Regions from separate parts of the Micromonospora sp. WMMD967 genome, predicted to be linked through region 3. Evidence: riboswitches for the same ligand, from Rfam matches in the RefSeq annotation. Region 3 holds a riboswitch; each other region holds the start of a gene.
The links. A riboswitch is a leader RNA that binds a small molecule or an ion and turns the genes downstream of it on or off. The one in region 3 is predicted to bind cobalamin.

Region 1: it holds a riboswitch for cobalamin, as region 3 does, so the genes downstream of both, O7631_RS18010 (hypothetical protein) here and O7631_RS26045 (acyl-CoA thioesterase) in region 3, are expected to answer to the same signal.
Region 2: it holds a riboswitch for cobalamin, as region 3 does, so the genes downstream of both, O7631_RS17970 (peptidase) here and O7631_RS26045 (acyl-CoA thioesterase) in region 3, are expected to answer to the same signal.
Region 4: it holds a riboswitch for cobalamin, as region 3 does, so the genes downstream of both, O7631_RS20020 (ribonucleoside-diphosphate reductase subunit alpha) here and O7631_RS26045 (acyl-CoA thioesterase) in region 3, are expected to answer to the same signal.

What each region holds. Positions count from the first base shown of each region.
Region 1 covers NZ_JARUBK010000001.1:3,894,642-3,899,696, reverse strand. The annotation lists gene O7631_RS18015 (prenyltransferase/squalene oxidase repeat-containing protein) at 1-1,143, opposite strand, end outside; cobalamin riboswitch at 1,237-1,368, opposite strand; cobalamin riboswitch at 1,421-1,545, shown strand; gene O7631_RS18010 (hypothetical protein) at 1,648-3,081, shown strand; gene O7631_RS18005 (hypothetical protein) at 3,069-3,446, opposite strand; gene O7631_RS18000 (superoxide dismutase) at 3,523-3,783, opposite strand; gene O7631_RS17995 (superoxide dismutase) at 3,790-4,404, opposite strand; gene O7631_RS17990 (transcriptional repressor) at 4,512-4,934, shown strand; gene alaS (alanine--tRNA ligase) at 4,961-5,055, opposite strand, start outside.
Region 2 covers NZ_JARUBK010000001.1:3,887,556-3,892,610, reverse strand. The annotation lists gene alaS (alanine--tRNA ligase) at 1-550, opposite strand, end outside; gene def (peptide deformylase) at 602-1,156, shown strand; gene tsaD (tRNA (adenosine(37)-N6)-threonylcarbamoyltransferase complex transferase subunit TsaD) at 1,153-2,190, shown strand; cobalamin riboswitch at 2,277-2,428, shown strand; gene O7631_RS17970 (peptidase) at 2,516-3,565, shown strand; gene O7631_RS17965 (hypothetical protein) at 3,595-4,047, shown strand; cobalamin riboswitch at 4,157-4,374, shown strand; gene metE (5-methyltetrahydropteroyltriglutamate--homocysteine S-methyltransferase) at 4,493-5,055, shown strand, end outside.
Region 3 covers NZ_JARUBK010000001.1:5,779,895-5,784,949, reverse strand. The annotation lists gene O7631_RS26050 (copper resistance protein CopC) at 1-1,935, opposite strand, end outside; cobalamin riboswitch at 2,065-2,279, shown strand; gene O7631_RS26045 (acyl-CoA thioesterase) at 2,398-2,910, shown strand; gene O7631_RS26040 (zinc-dependent alcohol dehydrogenase family protein) at 3,051-4,037, shown strand; gene O7631_RS26035 (hypothetical protein) at 4,061-4,261, opposite strand; gene O7631_RS26030 (ATP-binding cassette domain-containing protein) at 4,888-5,055, opposite strand, start outside.
Region 4 covers NZ_JARUBK010000001.1:4,476,826-4,481,880, reverse strand. The annotation lists gene O7631_RS20025 (ribonucleotide-diphosphate reductase subunit beta) at 1-439, opposite strand, end outside; gene O7631_RS20020 (ribonucleoside-diphosphate reductase subunit alpha) at 481-2,844, opposite strand; cobalamin riboswitch at 3,034-3,248, opposite strand; gene O7631_RS20015 (enolase C-terminal domain-like protein) at 3,881-5,055, shown strand, end outside.

The DNA.
Region 1 (5,055 bases), 1.9 Mb from region 3:
GTCAGCGGGGCTGAGCCATTGGCCGGCGAAGGCTCCCGTTGCGCACTGCTGCTCGGTCAGTCGGGTGACGGTCGCGGCCGGCAGGGTGACACCGGCCCGCTTGAGCGCGAGCAGGGCGGTCGCGTGAGTCAGGGGATCGCTCGATCCGACGAAGTCACCGGCGACGGCGCAGCCGGCGTCGACGTCGGCCGCGGTGCACACCCGATCGGTGAGCGTGGCGATCAGATCCCGGTCGCCGAACGCGCGCGGATCGCCGCCGGTGATGGTGAGCAGGAGCGCGAGGTTGGCGACGTTGGCGATGTGGGGTGCGGCGGTGCCACCGTTCGGGAAGATAGCGGCATCGACGTGCGCCCGCAGGTAGTCGACGACCTTGCTGAGGGTCTGGTCCTGGCCCCCGGTCCCGGCCAGGGCGGTGGCGACCGCGATGGTCCGGTAGTAGTCGACGAACCCGATGTCGACGTGGTCGCCGTCGGTGAGCTGCCCGACCAGGTAACTCGCCACCGCCTTGACCTGGGCCTCGGTCGGGCGCGTCGGCGCTGGCGTCGAAGTTGGGGTCGCCGTCGGAGTCGCAGTGGCGGTCGGAGTGGGGCCGCTCGCGCGTACCGACGCGGGGGTGAAGCTCGGCGCTCCGGTGGTGCCGCCGATGTCGGTGCCACCGAAGACCCACGCTTCGACCTCACCCGGGCCGGGGCGCTGGGCCATGGCGCCGAGAGGGCTGTAGGTCCAGTGGTCCTGCCCGGCTGGGGCGATCCAGTAGGACCAGTAGGCCGACGCGGGCGGGGTCAACTGGCACGCCTCCTCGGCCGGCGTCGGGTGTTCGGCACCGGACGCGAAGTCGGGCGACCCGATCCGGCAGATGAAACCGGGGCCGTCGTGGTCGGTGCCGGTGGTGGTGAAACCCGCCTCGTGCAGCAGGTCCAGGCCGGTGGTGGGGCTGGCGTCGCAGCCGCGCAGCAGCGGCCCGCCCCACGCGCCGAAGTCGACAGCGACGATCGCGCCCTGGGTCGGGGTGCAGGACTCCAGCGGATCGGCGAGCGCGGCACGGGTCGGCACCACCAGCGCCACCGCGCCGAGCACCGCTGCGGCGACGGCCGCCAACCACGCCGCGGGAACACGCGACGTTCGACTGACCAGTGGGGACATGGCGACTCTCTCGGGGGCTAGCGGCGCAGGCGCGGACGCGGACCCCGAGAACAAAGTCCCGGAACCTGGCTCCGCGCCGTGTACCTCGACGGCGCTGCGGTGCACTATCCAGCCAGGTAATCCGACTCGTCCCGGTGACGGGACCTACGGCTGCGGGCCAGCGCCGGACTTTGACCGGCTTCCCCTGACTGCTGGATCGCAGCCATCGGACCACAACCGCGACCACCCCGTCAACGCGAAGGCGTGTCATGTACCTAACAGCGCGCGGTAGGGGTCTACTCCCATACCGTGACCGCGTCATCGCGTGGGGGAACCCGGTGGGAATCCGGGGCTGACGCGCAACGGTGAGGACGGTTCGCCCCGTCCCGAGCCCGACCACCCACGTGGTGACGCAGCACCTGCGGTATCCGTCCCACGCGTCCTGCGGCCGGCCCGCCCCGCTCCCGTCGGCCCTACTCGGGCTCCGGGTCGAGGCAGTCGTGCCCCGTACCCCAAGGAGACCCGATGTCCTCGCGCCTTTCCCCCGGCAGTCGCCGGAGACGACTCGCGACAGTTCCCGCCGCCGCGCTGATCGCCTCGATCGTCGCGGTCACGACCGGTGCCGCACCGGCCGCCGCGACCTCGACGGCGGCGCAGATCGCCACCGCCAAGACCAACGGCGTCACCTACCTGCGGACCCTGCAGGCCGCCGACGGCAGCTACGCCAGCGGCGGGCTGTCGAACGAGTGGGCGTTCAGCGCGTTCGCACCCGCCGGCGTCGCGGCCGTCGACGTGTACCCCTCCGGGGACACAACCAAGAACGCCCGCACCGTGTACCGCAACCAGCTCTCGGCCGCGTCCTGGCCGAGCAGCACGCCGGTGGTCACCGACTACGAGCGTGGGGTCCTGAACGCCTACGCCGCTGGTATCGACCCCGCCCGGGTCTCCCCCTCCCGTAACCTGATCGCCGACACCATCGCCTACTGGCAGACCGGCTCGGCCGGCTACTACGGCCCGCCGGCCAACTTCAACGGCACCGTCTTCGGCACTCTCGCCCTGGCCGGCGCGAAGACCCAGACCGGCGCCGCCCGCGTGCCGCAGGCGCTGCTCAACCTCTCGGTCGCCCGGATCCGCAACAACCAGCACAACGACGGCGGCTGGACGTTCACCCAGGCTGAGGGCAACCCCACCCAACTCGCCGCGGCCAGCGACATCGACATGACCGGCGCGGCCATGGCGGCCCTCTGCGCCGCCGGGGTGCCCAACACCGACACCGACATCGTCCAGGCGAAGAACTTCCTCAAGGGCAAGCTCGTCAACGCCTCGGGCGCGTTCACCTCGATGTTCGGCGTCAACACCGACTCCAACGCCTGGGCCGTCTCCGGGCTCAACGCCTGCGGCATCCCGAACCAGGGCACCGACTTCACCACCACCGCCGGCAAGACCCCGATCGATTTCCTCCGGGCGCAGCAGTTGACCGGCGGCGGATTCAAGTACCTGCCCACCAACACCACCCCGTCGGCGTACGCCTCGATCGACGCGGTGCGTGCTCTGGCCGGCGCGGGCTACACCGCCGCTCCCCCGACTCCGGTCACCGCTGGAGCGCCCACCTGGGTCGCGGCGAGCGGGTTCACCGCGGGCGCCGCCACCCGCCTTGCCGTGATCATCGACAACGGCAGCGGCAGCATCAAGCCGTGCGCGGTGACGCTGACGCCGACCGCCGCCACCACCACCCTCGGCGCCGTGCTGGACGCCGCCGTCGGCGCGGCTACCCCGAGTGGCTGCGTCACCGCCCTCAGCCCGTCCAGCGGCACCGGCACCGTGACCTCGATCAACGGTCTGGCCAACAGCGGCTCGTCCACCTGGAAGGTGTCCCGCGACGGCAGCACCCTGGTCACCGCGACCCGCGGCACGACAGTGACCGTCGGCGACACCATTTACCTGCGCTACGGCGTCTGACCGCCGCGTAGTGGCGTGGTCAGCGGCGGCCGAGCCGCCGCCGCTGACCACCCGCCGGCTGATCCGCCCGCCGTTGCTCGCCGGACCGCTACGTCGACCGGATCGTCGACCGGGCCGGAACATCGAGCGCACGTCTGTGAGGCCTGCTCCGGTGCCTCAAGTCGTGCGGGCACGGAGAGCAGGGCCTCCAGGCGGGCAATTCGACGCCGGCTGTCCCGCAGCTGCTGGCGAAGCTGGTGCGCCTGGGCCTCGCTGGCACCGAGCTGCCGACGGGCAGCCTCGAGCCGTTGGAAATCGGCCACGGGCAGCACCGCCACCTGCTGCCCGTCCAACGTCAGGACACGGTGTTCGGTCTTCCGGCGCATCGGGCCTCCCCGAGGTCGGCGGTGGACGCTGCGGTTGTCCGCTGGGTTCCGCCCGCAGGTGGAACCCAGCGGACGGTCATGCCGGTGGGGACTGCGCGGTCTCGGCCAGGAGCAACGACAACTCCCGGACCAGATCGTCCATCGACTGGCCGCTCTGCGCCTTGACCAGGCCCAGAGCGAGATCTGCCAGCAGGTAGAAGCCGAGGGTGCGGGCCTGCTCGGAGCTGAACGCCGACATCAGTTCCTCCGCGCCCGCGAGGTCACCGCGGTGCTTGGCGGCGATGACCCCGGCGGCGCGTTGGACGATCTCGGCCGCCTCAGGGGTGTACCCGGACACGCCGAATCAGATCTTCGGGGTCGCGGCGCGGGCGGCGTCGAAACGGGAGATGACGTCGGTCCAGTTGACCAGGTTCCACAGCCGATCCACGTAGTCCGGGCGGACGTTGCGGTACTGCAGGTAGTAGGCGTGCTCCCAGGCGTCGAACACCAGAATCGGGGTGGAGCCCTGCCCGACGTTGCCGTGGTGGTCGTAGACCTGCTCCACGATCAGCCGCTGGCTCAGCGGCTCCCAGGCCAGGACACCCCAACCCGAGCCCTGCACGCCCTTGGTCGCCGCGGACAACTGACCCGCGAAGCCGTCGAAGGAGCCGAAGTGCTCGTCGATCGCCGCCGCCAACTCGCCGTCGGGGCGGTCACCGCCGTCCGGGGACAGGTTGTTCCAGAAGATCGAGTGCAGGACGTGCCCGGACAGGTTGAACGCGTACGTCTTCTCCAGCCCGACCAGGGTCGAGTAGTCGCCCTTTTCGCGGGCCTCGGCGAGGCGGTCGAGCCCGTCGTTGGCGCCCTTGACGTACGCGGCGTGGTGCTTGTCGTGGTGCAGCTCCAGGATCTCGCCGGACATGGCGGGCTCGAGTGCGCCGTAGTCGTAGGGCAGGTCGGGCAGGTTGTACACGGCCATGGAGTACGTCCTCTCAATGCTGCCTTAGTGTGGCTGTTGCCATTATCTTGCAACAAGAGTCCGGTTGTCGTCGGGGGACGTGATTGATCACAGAAGCATCGGATCGGGTGGGGGCGGCGCTGGGCCGACTGCGCGAGCGCGGACTGCGTCGTACGGCCGCACGACAGGCGGTGCTGACCGTGCTCGTGGACGCCCCGCCCGACCATCCGCACCTGAGCGCCGCGCAGGTTCACGAACGGGTCCGCGCCAACGGTGTGCGAATCGATCTGACGACGGTGCACCGGGTGCTGATCCACCTGACCGATCTGGGTGAGTTGCATACGGTGCCGGTCAGCGGAGCGATGACCTACGGGTTTGCCGACCGCCCGCATCACCACGCGGTCTGCACGCTCTGCGGCCGGGTGTGTCACCTGCCAGCCGAAGCGGTACTCACCGCGGTGCAGGCAGCGGGCGCGGTGGGTTTCAGCGCCGACCCGGCAGGGCTCCCGGGCGGCGTGGTGGTGGTCTATGGACGATGCGACTCGTGCTGAGCGGACACGCCGTCCCGGGACACCCTTCAGCTGGCCGAGTGCAGCAGTTCCCGCACCAGGTCCACGACCTGGTCTGGGCGCCCGCCCGGCTGCCCGCCCTGGGCAAGGCTGGCATTGCCGC
Region 2 (5,055 bases), 1.9 Mb from region 3:
GGCCGTACTCCGGACCCCGGTCGTAGAACAGCTCCGACGACGGACCGCACGGCCCGGGAATGCCCATCGACCAGAAGTTGTCCGCCTTGCCCCGACGCACGATCCGCTCCGCCGGGACCCCGACCGACCGCCAGATCTCGAACGCCTCGTCGTCGTCGAGGTACACCGTCGGCCAGACCCGCTCCGGATCCAACCCGAAACCGCCGTCGGCCTGCGACTTCGTCACCAGCTCCCACGCCAGCGGAATCGCCCCGGCCTTGAAGTAGTCACCGAAGGAGAAGTTGCCATTCATCTGGAAGAACGTGCCGTGCCGACTGGTCTTGCCGACCTCGTCGATGTCCGGGGTCCGAATGCACTTCTGCACGCTGACCACCCGCTGGTACGCAGGCGTCTGCTGACCCAGGAAATACGGCACGAACTGCACCATGCCGGCGTTGACGAACAACAGATTCGGGTCGCTGATGGCGGGCAGCGGAGCGGACGGCACCACAGCGTGACCATTCGCCTCGAAATGCGCGAGGTACCGCCGCTTGATCTCCGCCGTCCGCACCAGACCACTCCCCTACTGCCAAGATTTTGCAATTGCATACTATGGGCAGCTATGGAGAGGCATGTCGGCACCCCACGACCGATCACCCGTTACGGCACCCCGGTCCTGCACCGCCGATGCACCCCGGTGACCGTGTTCGACGACGCGCTCGCCGCACTCGTCGACGACATGTTCGCCAGCATGTACGCCGCCCACGGGGTCGGCCTGGCCGCCAACCAGATCGGCGTCGACGCCCGGATCTTCGTCGTCGACTGCCCCGACGCCACCGACACCCACACCGTCGCCCACGTGATCAACCCGGTGCTGCACCTGCCCGAGCAACGCGACCTGGTCATCGACTCCGAGGGCTGCCTGTCCGTGCCGGGGCAACGCGCCGACCTGGCCCGATCCGCCACCGCCTCCGTCACCGGCGTCGACCTGCGCGGTGAGCCGATCCGCCTGGACGGCACCGGCACCCTCGCCCGGTGCTTCCAGCACGAGGTCGACCACCTCGACGGCCTCGCCTACGTCGATCGACTGCCCGTCAAACTGCGCAAACAGCTCCTCGCGGCCAGCGCCGAACACCCCGGTGTCGGCGCCGGCGTCAACCAGGACGCCGACGCGTGACAGTTGTCCTCGGCATCGAGACGTCCTGCGACGAGACCGGCATCGGGATCGTCGCCGACGGCGTCCTGCTCGGTGACGCTCTCGCCACGAGCATGGACGAACACGCCCGCTTCGGTGGCGTGGTCCCCGAGATCGCCGCCCGCGCGCACCTGCACGCCGTCACCCCCATGGTCGAGCACGCACTGGGCCAGGCCGGGATCGGCTTCGCCGACATCGGCGCGGTCGCCGCCACCGCCGGACCCGGGCTCGCCACCGCCGTCCAGGTCGGCCTGGCCGCCGGCAAGGCGTACGCGCTGAGCCTCGGTGTCCCCCTCTACGGCGTACACCACCTCGCCGGCCACGCGGCCGTCGACGTCCTCGAACACGGGCCGCTGCCGGCCCGCTGCGTCGCCCTGATCGTCTCCGGCGGGCACACCAGCCTGCTGCTGATCGGCGACCTCGCCCGCGACCCGGTCGTGCACCTGGGCGACACCGTCGACGACGCCGCCGGTGAGGCGTTCGACAAGGTGGGCCGCCTGCTCGGCCTGCCCTACCCCGGCGGACCCGTCATCGACCGGGTCGCCCGCGACGGCGACCCGACGGCCATCGCTTTTCCCCGCCCGATGACCGGCCCGCAGGACGCCCCGTACCGGTTCTCGTTCTCCGGGCTCAAGACCGCTGTCGCCCGCTGGGTCGGACACCACGGTGACCGGCCGCTGCCCGTCGCCGACGTCGCCGCGTCGTTTCAGGAGGCCGTCGCCGACACCCTCACCCGCAAGGCTCTCGCCGCCTGCCGCGACTACCAGGCCGACACACTGCTCCTCGTCAGCGGAGTCGCCGCCAACAGCCGGGTCCGCGCCCTCGCCGAAGAACGCTGCTCCGCGGCCGGCATTCACCTGCGGGTGCCGTCGCCACGGCTCTGCACCGACAACGGCGCGATGATCGCCGCCGTCGGAGACCTCCTCGTCCGCGCCGACATCTCCCCCGACCGGCTCGACCTCGGCCCCGACCCGTCCGCCGTCCTTCGTGGGGCGCTGCTGCACGGCCCCCGCTGACCGGCACCAGCCAGCGCAGCGCCCCGCGGGTAGACCCGGCTGTCTGCGCCGACGCTGCCCGTCGGATCACGGACATTGACGGGGAGCCCAGACGTGGGAACACTGTCCGTCACAACTTCATACCTGTGTGCTGACGGGGGAAGTCCGGTCGAAATCCGGCGCTGGCCCGCAACGGTAGGCGGCGACACACGTAGTGACGCCGCGAGCCCGATTACCCGTCAGTCCGCATGACCAGCCTCCCCACCCGTCGTGGCCCACGGGTCGGAGCCGCCCGAACCGGAGTCGGGTCGTCTCGGACCACCGGAGCCCGGAAAGGCGTCGCTTCATGGTCAACCGTCCCCTCCGGCACCGCGCCCGCGTCTTCGTAGGCGCTGCGCTCGCCGCCCTCACGCTGTCCCTGACAGCCGTACCCGCCGCCGCCACCGCGTCGCCGCCGACCCTCAACAAGGTCGATGCCGCCGCCGGCTGGCTCGCCCGCCAACTGGTCGACGGCGAGCGGTTCGAGGTCGTCTACGACGGCATCGCGTATCCCGATCAGGGCCTCACCCTCGATGCGGTGTTCGCCTTCGCCGCAGCCAAGACGGCCGACACGAACGCGGCGAACGCCATGTCGTGGCTCGCCCAACCGGCCGTGATCAGCGGCTACATCGGTGACGGCACCGAGGCGTACGCGGGCGCGACCGCGAAACTCGCTCTGGGTGCCCAGGTCCGCGGCCTCAACCCGGCGACGTTCGGCGGTGTCGATCTGCTCACCCGGCTCAACAGCCTGCTGACGCCTAGCGGCCGGTACTCCGACCGGTCGGCGTACGGCGACTACAGCAACACCTTCACCCAGTCCTTTGCGGTGCTGGCGTTGGACCGGGCCGGAGGCGCACCGTCGTCGGCGGTGACGTTCCTGGCCGCGAGCCGGTGCGCCGACGGTGGTTTCCCGCTGCTCTTTGGGCAGCCGACCTGTGTCAGCGACGTCGACGCGACCGCTCTGGCCGTTCAGGCCCTGCTGGCCGCAGGCCGTCCGTTGGTCGCGGCTTCGGCCGCGCAGTGGCTGGTCTCTGTGCAGGGCGCTGACGGCTCGTTCGCCGCGAACGGCGTGGCCAACGCGAACAGCACCGGGCTCGCCGCCCAGGCGCTCTTCGCCGCCGGTCGGTCGTTGGCCTGGCTACACGCCCGCCAGTTCCTGCTCAGCCTGCAGGTCACCTGCACAGGCACGCCGGCCGATCGCGGCGCCATCGCGTACACCCCCGGCGGATTCGATGCGAGCACCGCCGCCCGGGCCACCGCTCAGGCCGTACCCGGCATCGCAGGCGCCGGGCATGCGACCCTGTCGGCCACCGGCGCTCACGCTGCCGCGCCCGTCCTGGCGTGTGCGCCATGGTGACCCGTCGGCGGGCGACGATGCGCCGACGGATGGCACTGCTGTTAGCGGCCACCGTCGTCAGCGTCGGCCTGGTCGCCGTCGACCCGGTGCCACGTGCCGCGCACGCGGCGGCGTGCGCCCCGGGTGCGGGCGTCACGGTGGTGGTCGACCTCACCGCGTTCGGCCTCGGTGTCCAGACCGGCTGCCGGCTCGGTGACCCGCCGACCGGCCTGGCCGCCTTGCAGGGAGCCGGCTTCGCCGTGACGGGCACCCAACGGTGGGGTCTCGCCTTCGTCTGCCGAATCAACGGCTATCCCACAGCCGCCTCGGAACCGTGCGTCAACACGCCGCCCGCCAGCGCGTACTGGTCGTACTGGCACGCGGCACCCGGCGGCACCTGGTCCTACAGCACCCTCGGCGCGAGCAGCTACAACCCCGCCCAGGGCACCGTCGAAGGATGGCGCTTCGGCTCCGGGCAGGCTCCGTCCATCTCCCCGCCGTAGTCGGCCTTGGCCGGGAGTCCGGGCCTAACCGGACTCCCGGCCCGTCCAACTCTGGGCGACAGGAAGAATCCGCGTGCCGCAGCGGCACCGGGGATCAGCTTCCGGCCGTACGATGGTCGGCAGTGCTGGTTCGCCGCACCGTCACGGTGTGGCGTCGTAAGAGGGAACCCGGTGGGAAACCGGGACTGCCCCGCAGCGGTGAGTGGGAACGACCGCCGTCATACGCACTGGACGCATGAGCGTCTGGGAAGCGACGGCCAGTAGGAGATCGGGTCGCCCCGGTCACGCCCACGAGTCCGAAGACCTGCCCGCACCGCGTACGCGTCCGCGTGCGCCGCCGTCGGCCTCTCGGGAGGGTCAGGGCGAGGCCCGGTCGTCGTCCCGTGCCCTGCCGTGTCCCTCCAGTGTGGTCGGTGGTCGACCTCGAGGGAAGGACACCCATTCCGTGACCGCACCGTTCGGGCTGAGCACCGTGCTCGGCTATCCCCGCATCGGTCCCCACCGCGAACTCAAGCACGCCGTCGAGTCCTACTGGGCGGGCCGGATCGACGCCAACGCTCTTCAGGAAATTGCGGCCAGCCTCCGCGTCGACGTGTGGCGCACGCTGCGCGACGCCGGCCTGGACGCGGTTCCGTCGAACACGTTCTCGTTCTATGACCAGGTGCTCGACACCACCGTTCTGGTCGACGCGGTCCCGGACCGGTTCCGCCGCCTCGGTCTCGGCGACCTGGACACCTACTTCGCCATGGCGCGTGGCACGGAGCGGGAGCCGGCGCTGGAGCTGACGAAGTGGTTCGACACCAACTACCACTACCTGGTTCCGGAGGTCGGCCCCGGCACAGCGTTCACGGCCCGCCCGGATAAGGCGGTGCGGGAGTACGGCGAGGCGAAGGCACTCGGCGTCACCACCAGGCCGGTGCTGGTCGGGCCGGCGACCTACCTCCTGCTGTCCAAGGCCACCGAGGACGCACCGGAAGGGTTCCGGCCCTTCGACCGGCTCGATGACCT
Region 3 (5,055 bases):
GTAACGCTCCAACTGCGCGGGCCCGGCCGCGTCGGTGCGCTGGACCTGGAACTGCATCGGCGCGGTCACCCCCACCGTCGGGGTGCCGCTCATCGACACCGCGTACGGCCCGGCCGTCGCCTGTGCCTGCGCCGGCGGCAGCGCGGCCGGGGTGTGCGCCCCCGGCACCGTGTGGTCGACGCCCAGCACGAGAGGCACCTGCGCGCCGTTGGCCGCCGTCACGGAGAAGTCGGCGTAGACGCGGTAACCACCGGGTCGGGCCAGCGTCAGGGGGACGCTCCAGGTGCCGTCGGGGGCCATCGTCGGGTGTACGTGCTGGTAGCCGGTCAGGTCGCGGCCCACCACGATCATGTGCAGCGGCTTGTCGTGGACGACCGCGAAGCGGGTCGCCGGCTGCCGGTCGGTCCCGACGATCCGGAAGCGGTAGTCGGCGCGTACCCCGGCGGGTTGGGACCGCTCCACCGGTTGCAGGGTGTACCCACCGGCGCTGACCGTCGTCCCGGTCGCCAGCGTCTCGCCCGCCGCGCCGTCACCTCGGTGCGTGTGCGGACCGGTGCCCGCCGGGTGTTGGTGCCCGTCGGTCGCGGATCCCGCCGGCCCCGAAGCCGGCGGACCGCCGGCCGGCTGCCGGGCGGTGTTCGACGGGCTCTGGTCGCCGGTGCCGATGCGGGCCAGCCCGAACCCGGCCAGCAGGGCGACCACCAGCCCGCCGACGAGCAGCGCCAGGTGGCCGTTGCTGAGCCGGGACCCGGGTGCCACCCCGGCGAGGTCCGTGTCCGGCCGGTGGCCGGCCTCGACTGTCGACTCTTGGTCGGTGGTGGAAGGGGCCTGCGCCTCCTGATCGGTGCTGGCGACGGCCTTCGCCTTCTGCTCAATGGGCGTCGGATCGACCGCGTCGGTGGGCGTCGGGTCGACGGCGACGCCCGTGCGGGCCGTGACGACCGCGTCGCCCGTCCGCGCCGCCGGCACGGTGGCCGGTCGCCGCTTACCACCCGTGGGCTTCGTGCCGACACCGCTCACCGCGGCGGCCGTCCTGCCGGCGGAGGACTTGGCGGCGGCCGTCTTTGCGGCGGCGGCCCTGGCTGGGCTGGTCTTGCCGGCGGAGGGCCGGTTCGTGGTGCGTGCGCCGCCGCCGCGTCGACCGGAGGCCGCCGGCGAGGTACGGCCCCGTCCGGTGGGTTTGCCGGTGGACGCCGTCCGGCGACGCCAGACGACGAATCCGGCCGCCGCCACGAGTGCCGCGATCGCCGCCGCCCAGCCGGCCCAGGCCAGTCCTCCGGAGCCGCTCTCCTCGCCCGGCCCGGTCGGCGGGGCCGCCGCAGCTCCGGTCGGCGGGGTCACCGGCTGGGCCGAGGTGGTCGGCACCGCCGACGCCTGCCCGGACGACCCGTGCTGCTCGGTGGCGGCCACCAGCGCCGGGTCCGGCTGCGTCGTCGGCGGGCTCCACCCCTTGGGTGCCGCCGTCACCGGCCCGTTGTAGCGGAACGTCAGCGTGCCCCGCACGGTGTCGCCGTCCGAGGCGACCGACAGGTAGCTCACCGAATACTGGCCCTTGGCTGGCAGGTGGGTGACCGCCACCGTCGCGGGAAACCCGGTCGTGTACTCCCGTGGCTCGAACTGCCCGTTGACCAGGAAGTACTCCCGTACCGGCTTGTCCAGCGGCTTCGGCTCCCCGTACGACCAGCTGTTGTCGACCCGGATGCCGCCCGGGGCGGTGACAGTGAAGAACGCGTTCGGCGCGGCCTTTTCGGTGAAGAAGAGCTGCACCGCCGTCAACGGCTCGCTCACGGTGGCCCCACCCGCCGGCGTGGACATGGCGAGAGTGCCGTGAGCCGAGGCGGGTTGGGCGGACGCGAGGAGTGCGACCGCCGAGGCGAGGAGGAGCGCGAGGACACCCGAGAGCACCCGCCCCGGAGTCTGAGGGAGACGACGCATCTGAATATCCTGACCGGAGTGAGGCTTTTTTCAAGAGCTGGCGATCTTTTTCCTCACATGGCAAAAGCTGACGACGCTCCGGCGCCGCCTCCGCGCTGTGCCCCCGGTACCGGGACTTCCCTGGCCAGCTATGCTGCGGGCGGCGCTGGTTCGCCCCGTCGTGACCGTCGGGGCGTCGTAAGAGGGAACCCGGTGGAAGTCCGGGACTGCCCCGCAGCGGTGAGTGGGAACGAACGCCGTCATCAGCACTGGGCCGTCGGCCTGGGAAGCGACGGCCGGTAGGAGACCGGCGTGACCGGTCAGGCCCGCGAGTCCGAAGACCTGCCCGCGCTGCGCACACGACCGTGTGCGCCGCCGTCGGCCTCGCGGGTGGGCTGAGCGGGTGACGTGCCGTCCGTCGGCGCGTGCTCGTCGGGTGTCCGCGTACCGGTGGTGTGGTTTCCCGAGAGACGGACTACCGCTGTGCACGACACCGCCACGATCGCCGGCCGAGCGCCGTCGGCGTCGCACCTGACCCTGTCGCAGATCATGGACCAGCACCACACCAACCTGATGGGTACGGTGCACGGCGGCCGGATCCTCAACCTCATCGACTCGGTGGCCGGAGTCGTCGCCGCCCGGCACTCCGACGGGCCGGCGGTCACCGCCGCCATCGACGAGACCGCGTTCCTGCGCGCGGTGCGGGTCGGCGACGTCGTGCACGTCGACGCTCGGATCACCTGGGCCGGACGCAGCTCGATGGAGGTCGCGGTCAAGGTCACCGCCGACCGGTGGGACCGGGCCGTTCCGCCCACCGACGTGGCCACCGCCCACCTGGTCATGGTCGCCATCGACGACGACGGCCAGCCGAGGACGGTGCCGCCGCTGCTACCCGAGACCGACGGGGACCGGAGGCGCTACCGCGAGGCGGAGATCCGTCGGGAGCACCGGTTGGCGTTGCGGAGGGCGCTGCTCGACGGCGTCGACGAGGGCTGAGGGGCGGCTCGGGCTCTCGCCCCGTTCAGCGGATCTCGCCCGAATCGTCGTCCTGGCCGTCACCCCGGATGTCACCCGGGCGGCACCCCCAGTTGGATAGCGTCCACGTGATGTCTGGATCACGGAGGGTGTGAATCGTCATGCGCGCTGCGGTGCTGCGGGAGTTCGACAGGCCGCTGACGGTCGAGGAGATCGATCAGCCCTCTCCCCAGGCGGGGCAGGTGCTGGTGCGGATCGTCGCCAGCGGGGTCAATCCACTCGACACGAAGATCCAGGCCGGACAGGCCGCGCACGCGCGCGTACGACCGCCCGCGGTGCTCGGGTTGGACCTTGCCGGGGTCGTCGCCGCTGTCGGCGCGGAGGTGGCCGGCTTCGCGCCGGGAGACGAGGTGTACGGGCTGTGCGGGGGAGTGGGTGGGCTACCGGGTTCGCTGGCCGAGTACGCCGCCGTGGACGCCCGGTTGCTGGCCCGCAAGCCTGGCGGCCTCTCGATGCGCGAGGCCGCCGCATTGCCACTGGCGGCGATCACCTCCTGGGAGGGGCTTGTCGACCGCGCCGGGGTCCGCGCCGGGCAGAAGGTGCTGGTGCACGGCGGTGCCGGCGGTGTCGGTCACGTGGGCCTGCAACTCGCCCAGGCAAAGGGTGCCGAGGTGTACGCCACCGGCGGGCCGGCGAGCGTACGGGTGATCGAGAGCCTGGGTGCCGTGCCCATCGACTACACCTCGACCAGCGTGGAGGAGTACGTCGAGAGGCACACCGCTGGTGAGGGGTTCGACATCGTCGTCGACAACGTCGGTGGCGCGACGCTCGACGCGTCGTTCGCGGCGGTACGCACCTATCACGGGCACGTCGTCAGCGCGCTCGGTTGGGGCACCCACTCGCTCGCCCCGCTGTCGTTTCGTGGCGCGACCTACTCCGGCGTGTTCACCCTGCTACCGATGCTCACCGGCCGGGGCCGCGAACATCACGGCGACATCCTGCGGGAGATCGCGACGCTGGCCGACGCCGGCGCGCTGCGCCCGCGACTGGACCGGCGTCGGTTCACGCTCGACACCATCATGGACGCTCACCGTGTGGTCGCCGACGGCATCGCCGAGGGCAAGGTCGTGGTGGACATCGCCGACTGACCGGCCGGGACGTCAGGTAGGGCTTACGCGTTGCCGTGACCTGCCGCGTCGATGAGGCCTCCGAGACGGTAGCGCAGGACGCGGGCCTGGCTGATCGACATCGCTACCCGGTCGGACGCCAGGCCCCCGGTCGCGCTCAACACCACAGTGGTTTCAGCCGCCGCATGGGCAGTTTGGACCAACGCCACCGTGATGATCGACGCTTCCGGTCGGTTGGTGTCCACGTCCGAGACATGCGACCGGTGTTCCCCGCGCCGGTCGCACCCGTCGCGACCGCACCACCGGGGATGCTGGTCGTCCGCCGCCAACGCCCCGGTGGCGAAGATGTGCACGAACCCGCATCGCCGCTCCACGTCCCGCGTCATCGGGGCCGTGGCGGTGGTGAACCCCGCTGCCGTGATGGCGTCACCCGCCGTGTTCGGGTGTGCGGCGGCTCGAAGCGCGTGCGCCACTGGCGTGCGATGCCCCACCGAGGAACCAGATCCGCTCCGGTCTGCGCTTAATCCGCTGATCCGAAGCGGTCGAAGACGGCCCGTGCGCCAAGCGATCGACCACCGAAGAGATGCCTGCCGTTCCACTCGATCGTCCGCTCGAATGAATCCCCTACGCAGAAGTGCAGGCGACCGCCTATGCGCCCGTTGCCGGGAGTCCACAGCCGAAGTGGAAGGTGGTCGACGAGCCAGGCGAGCACGGCGAGACCATAGCTGACGCCGGGTCGAGCGGTTGTCGCCACGATCCGCGCAACATCAGGGTTGTTGCTGCTTCCCGCACGTCGGAGGCAGCAGTATCCGGGTAGTTGCGCGGATCATGACTGTCGCACGGTCCGCCCGGGGTGGGACCCGGCGGTCCGTCAGGTCCGGGTCGGGGTCGTGCTGTTCAGGTCGACGATCCGGTCGGCCCAGCGGTCCATCAGGGTCTGGTCGTGGCTGATGACGAGGACACCGGCCCGCTGGGTTCGCTGGTAGTCGCGGATGATGGCGGCGACGTGCGCCTGGGTCGAGGCGTCCAGCATCGCCGT
Region 4 (5,055 bases), 1.3 Mb from region 3:
CCAGGGAGTCGATCCAGCGGAAGCAGAACTCCGCCTTGCGGCGGATCGAGGGGATGTTCTCGATCGCGGCGAAGGCCTCGAACCGCTCGGTCTCGTCGGGCACGTACGTGTCGAGCAGGTTGAGATAGAACTGGACGTGCACCGCCTCCTCGAACAGTTGCCGGGACAGGTAGAGGCGACCCTCGGGGCTGTTCACGTGCTGGTACAGGTTGAGCACCAGGTTGTTCGCGACGATCGTGTCGCCGGTGGCGAAGAACGCCACCAGGCGGCTGACCAGGTGCCGCTCGGCCGGCGACAGCTTGTCCAGGTCGGCGAGGTCGGCGTGCAGGTCGACCTCCTCGACCGTCCAGGTGTTGCGGATGGCGTCGCGGAAGCGGTCGAAGAAGTGCGGGTAGCGCATCGGGCGGAGGGTGAGGTCCATCCCGGGGTCGAGCAGCATGTGCGTGGTCCTCGTGTCGGCGGTGATGGGGTGGGCGGCGGTCACTGGCAGGCCTCGCACGACTCGGGGTTCTCCAGCGAGCAGGCCAGCGCCTCCGCGTCGAGGGCAGCAGGCGCGAGGGCGACGGGCGCAAGGGCGACGGGCGCGGCGGCCACGGGTGCGACGGCGCTGACGGTGGCCTGCTGGATCCGCGTCGCGGGGCGCGAGCGCAGGTAGTAGGTGGTCTTCAGCCCGGCCTTCCAGGCGTACAGGTACATCGAGGAGAGCTTGCCGATGGTCGGCGCGGCCAGGAACAAATTCAGTGACTGGGACTGGTCGATGAACGGGGCACGGGCGGCGGCGAGGTCGATCAGCGCCCGCTGCGGCAGCTCCCACGCGGTGCGGAACAACTCCCGGACGCCGGCCGGCAGCTCCGCGATGTCCTGCACCGACCCCTCGGCCCGCTTGATCGCCGACCGGATCCGGTCGGTCCACAGACCCCGGGCCTTCAGCTCGCGGACCAGAGCGGTGTTGACCTGGAGGAACTCCCCGGACAACGTCTCGCGCTTGAACAGGTTCGACACCTGCGGCTCGATGCACTCGTAGCACCCGGCGATCGAGGCGATGGTGGCGGTCGGGGCGACGGCCACCAGCAGTGAGTTGCGCAGCCCGTGCGCCGCGACCTGCTCCCGCAGGGCGTCCCACCGGGTGGCCTGCGTACCCTCGACACCCCACAGGTCGGGCTGCAACTGACCCCGCGCGGCCCGGGTCTGCGGGTACGTCGGGTGCGCGCCGTACTGGCGGGCCAGGTCGGCGGAGGTCTCCAGCGCGGTCAGGTACAGCTCCTCGCTGACCCGGGTGGACAGCTCCCGCGCGGCGGGCGAATCGAACGGCAGCCGCAGTGCGAAGAAGACGTCCTGCAGGCCCATCAGCCCGAGCCCGACCGGCCGCCAGCGGGGGTTGCTCGCCGCCGCCTGCGTGGTCGGGTAGTAGTTGATGTCGATGACCCGGTCGAGGAAGGTCACCGCGGTACGCACCGTGGCGCGCAGCCGCTCCCAGTCGATGTCACCGTCGACGAGGTGGGCGGCGAGGTTCACCGAGCCGAGGTTGCACACGGCGGTCTCGGCGTCGCTGGACACCTCGACGATCTCGGTGCAGAGGTTGGACAGGTGCACCACGTTGCCCGGTTCGGCGGTCTGGTTGCACAGCCGGTTCGACGCGTCCTTGAAGGTCATCCACCCGTTGCCGGTCTGGGCCAGGGTGCGCATCATCTTCCCGTACAGCTCCCGCGCCGGGACCTGCCGGACGTAGCGGCCCTGCGCCTCGGCCTCGCGGTACGCGGCGTCGAACCGCTCCCCCCACAGGTCGGGCAGCTCGGGCACCTCGTGCGGGTCGAACAGCGACCACATCTCGTCGGCCTCGACCCGGCGCATGAACTCGTCCGGGACCCAGTTGGCCAGGTTCAGGTTGTGGGTGCGGCGGGCGTCCTCGCCGGTGTTGTCCCGCAGTTGCAGGAACTCCTCGATGTCCGGGTGCCACGGCTCCAGGTAGACGCACGCCGCGCCCTTGCGCCGGCCACCCTGGTTGACCGCCGCGACGCTCGCGTCCAACGTGCGCAGCCACGGCACGATCCCGTTGGACTGCCCGTTGGTGCCGCGGATCAACGCGCCCCGGGAGCGGACCCGGGAGTACGCGATGCCGATGCCGCCGGCGAACTTGGACAGGTTGGCGACCTGGGCGTAGCGCTGGTAGATCGAGTCCAACTCGTCGAGCGGTGAGTCGACCAGGTAGCAGGAGGACATCTGGGTGTGCCGGGTGCCGGAGTTGAACAGCGTCGGTGAGCTGGGCAGGTACGCCAGGCTGGACATCAACCGGTAGAAGCCGACCGCCTCGTCCGGCGTACGGGACAGGCCACAGGCCACCCGCAGCAGCCAGTACTGCGGAGTCTCCAGCACCGCCCGGCTGGTGGGGTGGCGCAGCAGGTACCTGTCGTAGACGGTGCGTAGCCCGAAGTACTCGAACCGCCGGTCGCCGTCCGGGTCGATGGCATCGTCGAGCACCGCGGCGTGCGTGGCGATGAACGCGGCGGTGTCTTCTCCGATCAGGCCCTCGGTGTGGCCGGTCCGGATCGCCGCGCTGAACGAGGCGATGCCCTGCCGACGCACCTCCTTGTCGACGTAGCCGGCGAGCAGGCGGGCGGCGAGGCGCGAGTACTGCGGTTCCTCACCGATCATCTCGGCCGCGGTCTGAATGGACAGCCGGTCCAGCTCGGCTGTCGTCGCGCCGTCGTACAGGCCGCTGATCGTGCGGGTGGCGACGCGCATCGGGTCGACGTCGGTCAGGTCGTCGGCCCACCGTTCGACCGCCCGGACGATCTTGTTCACGTCCACGGGTTCGGTGCCGCCGTCGCGCTTGCGGACCTGCATCGGTGTCCGCCGCGGTGCCGCGTCGGCGCTGGCCGGGACTACCTCGGTGACTGTCACCACTCGCTCCTCGGAGTTCGAGACCTGGAGGTCCGAACGCGCGGAGACAGACACCGACGGACGCCACGCCGGCGGCGTGGGTCACATGGCGTCAGCCGTCCCACGCGGCCTCGGACCGCCGCACACCCGGGTGCGGGTACGCGGCGCGCTGGCAGGTCTTCGGACTCGTGGGCGCGACCGGGCTCGCCGGTCTCCTACCGGCCGTCGCTTCCCAGACCGTGTGGTCCAGTGCTGATGACGGCTGTCGTTCCCACTCACCGCTGCGGGACAGTCCCGGATTTCCACCGGGTTCCCTCTTGCCTCGACCGCCCTGGGTGAGCGGTCGAACCAGCTGCGTTCGACACCATATATAGGGACCCAGCGGTTGTCACACCCCACATGTCGGTGCTGGCGTGTCGGCGGCGGAGGCGGTGACGACCGTCACCCGACCGCGCCCCGCCGCCGGCCCCGGGCGGCGGGGGCCGGCGGGAGGCGGCGGTCAGTGGCGCGACAAGGCTGCCGGGTGGTCGAACAACGGTCCACAAAGATGTGATGTATGCAGGATCCAGATGTAAGGAACGTTGCCCATAATCGACCGTCGATGTCGACGGTCAGAGTGAACATCCAATCTTCAAAACCCTCGGTCGGCCGTTGGCTCCGACCCTCGTTCCGAGCGGCGCGCCGCCGCCCACCATTCGACACATTCCACCGGCCGGGGTCCCACTTCGGACAGCGCGCGCCCACTACCAGCGGATTGGGTTTCGACCGTGGCGCAAATGCGCGATCGCGGGCCGCGACGGCGGGGTACCGCCGCCATGACGGCGGTCGCTCGGCATCCGAACACACCAGGTGGGAAGCGCCTCTCGCCCGGCGTCCGATCCCGATCAGAAACATTGGATGTCTGCATCGGTCAGGTGATCGACGTCGTTGACGCACCTGAACCAGCCTCCGTATACTCCGAATGATCATCTGATCTTTTGCCTAGTCGGGCGAGGAGCGCATGCCGCAGATCACCGCTGTCACCGTCGAGGACGTCCGCTTCCCCACCTCCCTGACCGCTGACGGGTCAGACGCCATGAACAAGGACGGCGACTACTCAGCGGCCTACGTCGTCCTGCACACCGACGGCACCGACAGCGTGGGCGCGCCGCTCGCGGGCCACGGCCTGACCTTCACCATCGGTCGGGGCAACGACATCGTCGCCGCCGCGGCGGTCCACCAGGCACAGCTCCTCGTGGGCCTGGACGTGGCGACGATGGCGGCCGACATGGGGGCGGTCTACCGCCTCCTCACGTCCGACTCGCAGCTGCGGTGGCTCGGGCCCGAGAAGGGCGTCGTCCACCTGTCGCTCGCGGCCGTGCTGAACGCCTCGTGGGACCTGGTGGCCCGGCTCGCCGACAAGCCGCTGTGGCGGCTCCTGGTCGACATGACCCCCGACCAACTCGTCGACATCGCGGACCTGCGCTACCTGTCCGACGCGCTGACCCGCGACGAGGCACTGGCCATCCTGCGAGCCAAGGAGAGCACGAAGGCCGACCGCCTCGCCGAGCTCCACCGGACCGGCTACCCCGCCTACACCACCTCGGCCGGCTGGCTCGGCTACGGCGACGACAAGCTGCGCCGGCTGTGCCAGGAAGCCGTCGACAGCGGCTACGGCTACGTCAAGCTCAAGGTGGGCGCCAACCTCGACGACGACATCCGTCGGTGCGCCATCGCCCGGGAGATCCTGGGCCCGGACCGCAACCTGATGATCGACGCCAACCAGGTGTGGGACGTCGGCCAGGCCATCGAGTGGGTCACCGCCCTCGCCCGGTTCACACCGCTGTGGATCGAGGAGCCGACCAGCCCCGACGACATCCTGGGTCACGCGGCCGTCCGCCGGGCCGTCGCCCCGATCGGCGTCGCCACCGGCGAGCACTGCCACAACCGGGTGATGTTCAAGCAGCTGTTCCAGGCCGGGGCCATCGACTTCTGCCAGTTGGACACCGGTCGGCTGGCCAGCATCAACGAGATCGTCGCCGTGCTGCTCCTCGCCGCGAAGTTCGACGTACCGGTCTGCCCGCACGCCGGCGGCGTCGGGCTGTGCGAGATGGTCCAGCACGTGTCGGTTCTCGACTACGTCGCGGTCTCGGGAGACCTCACCAACCGGGTCACCGAGTTCGTCGACCACCTGCA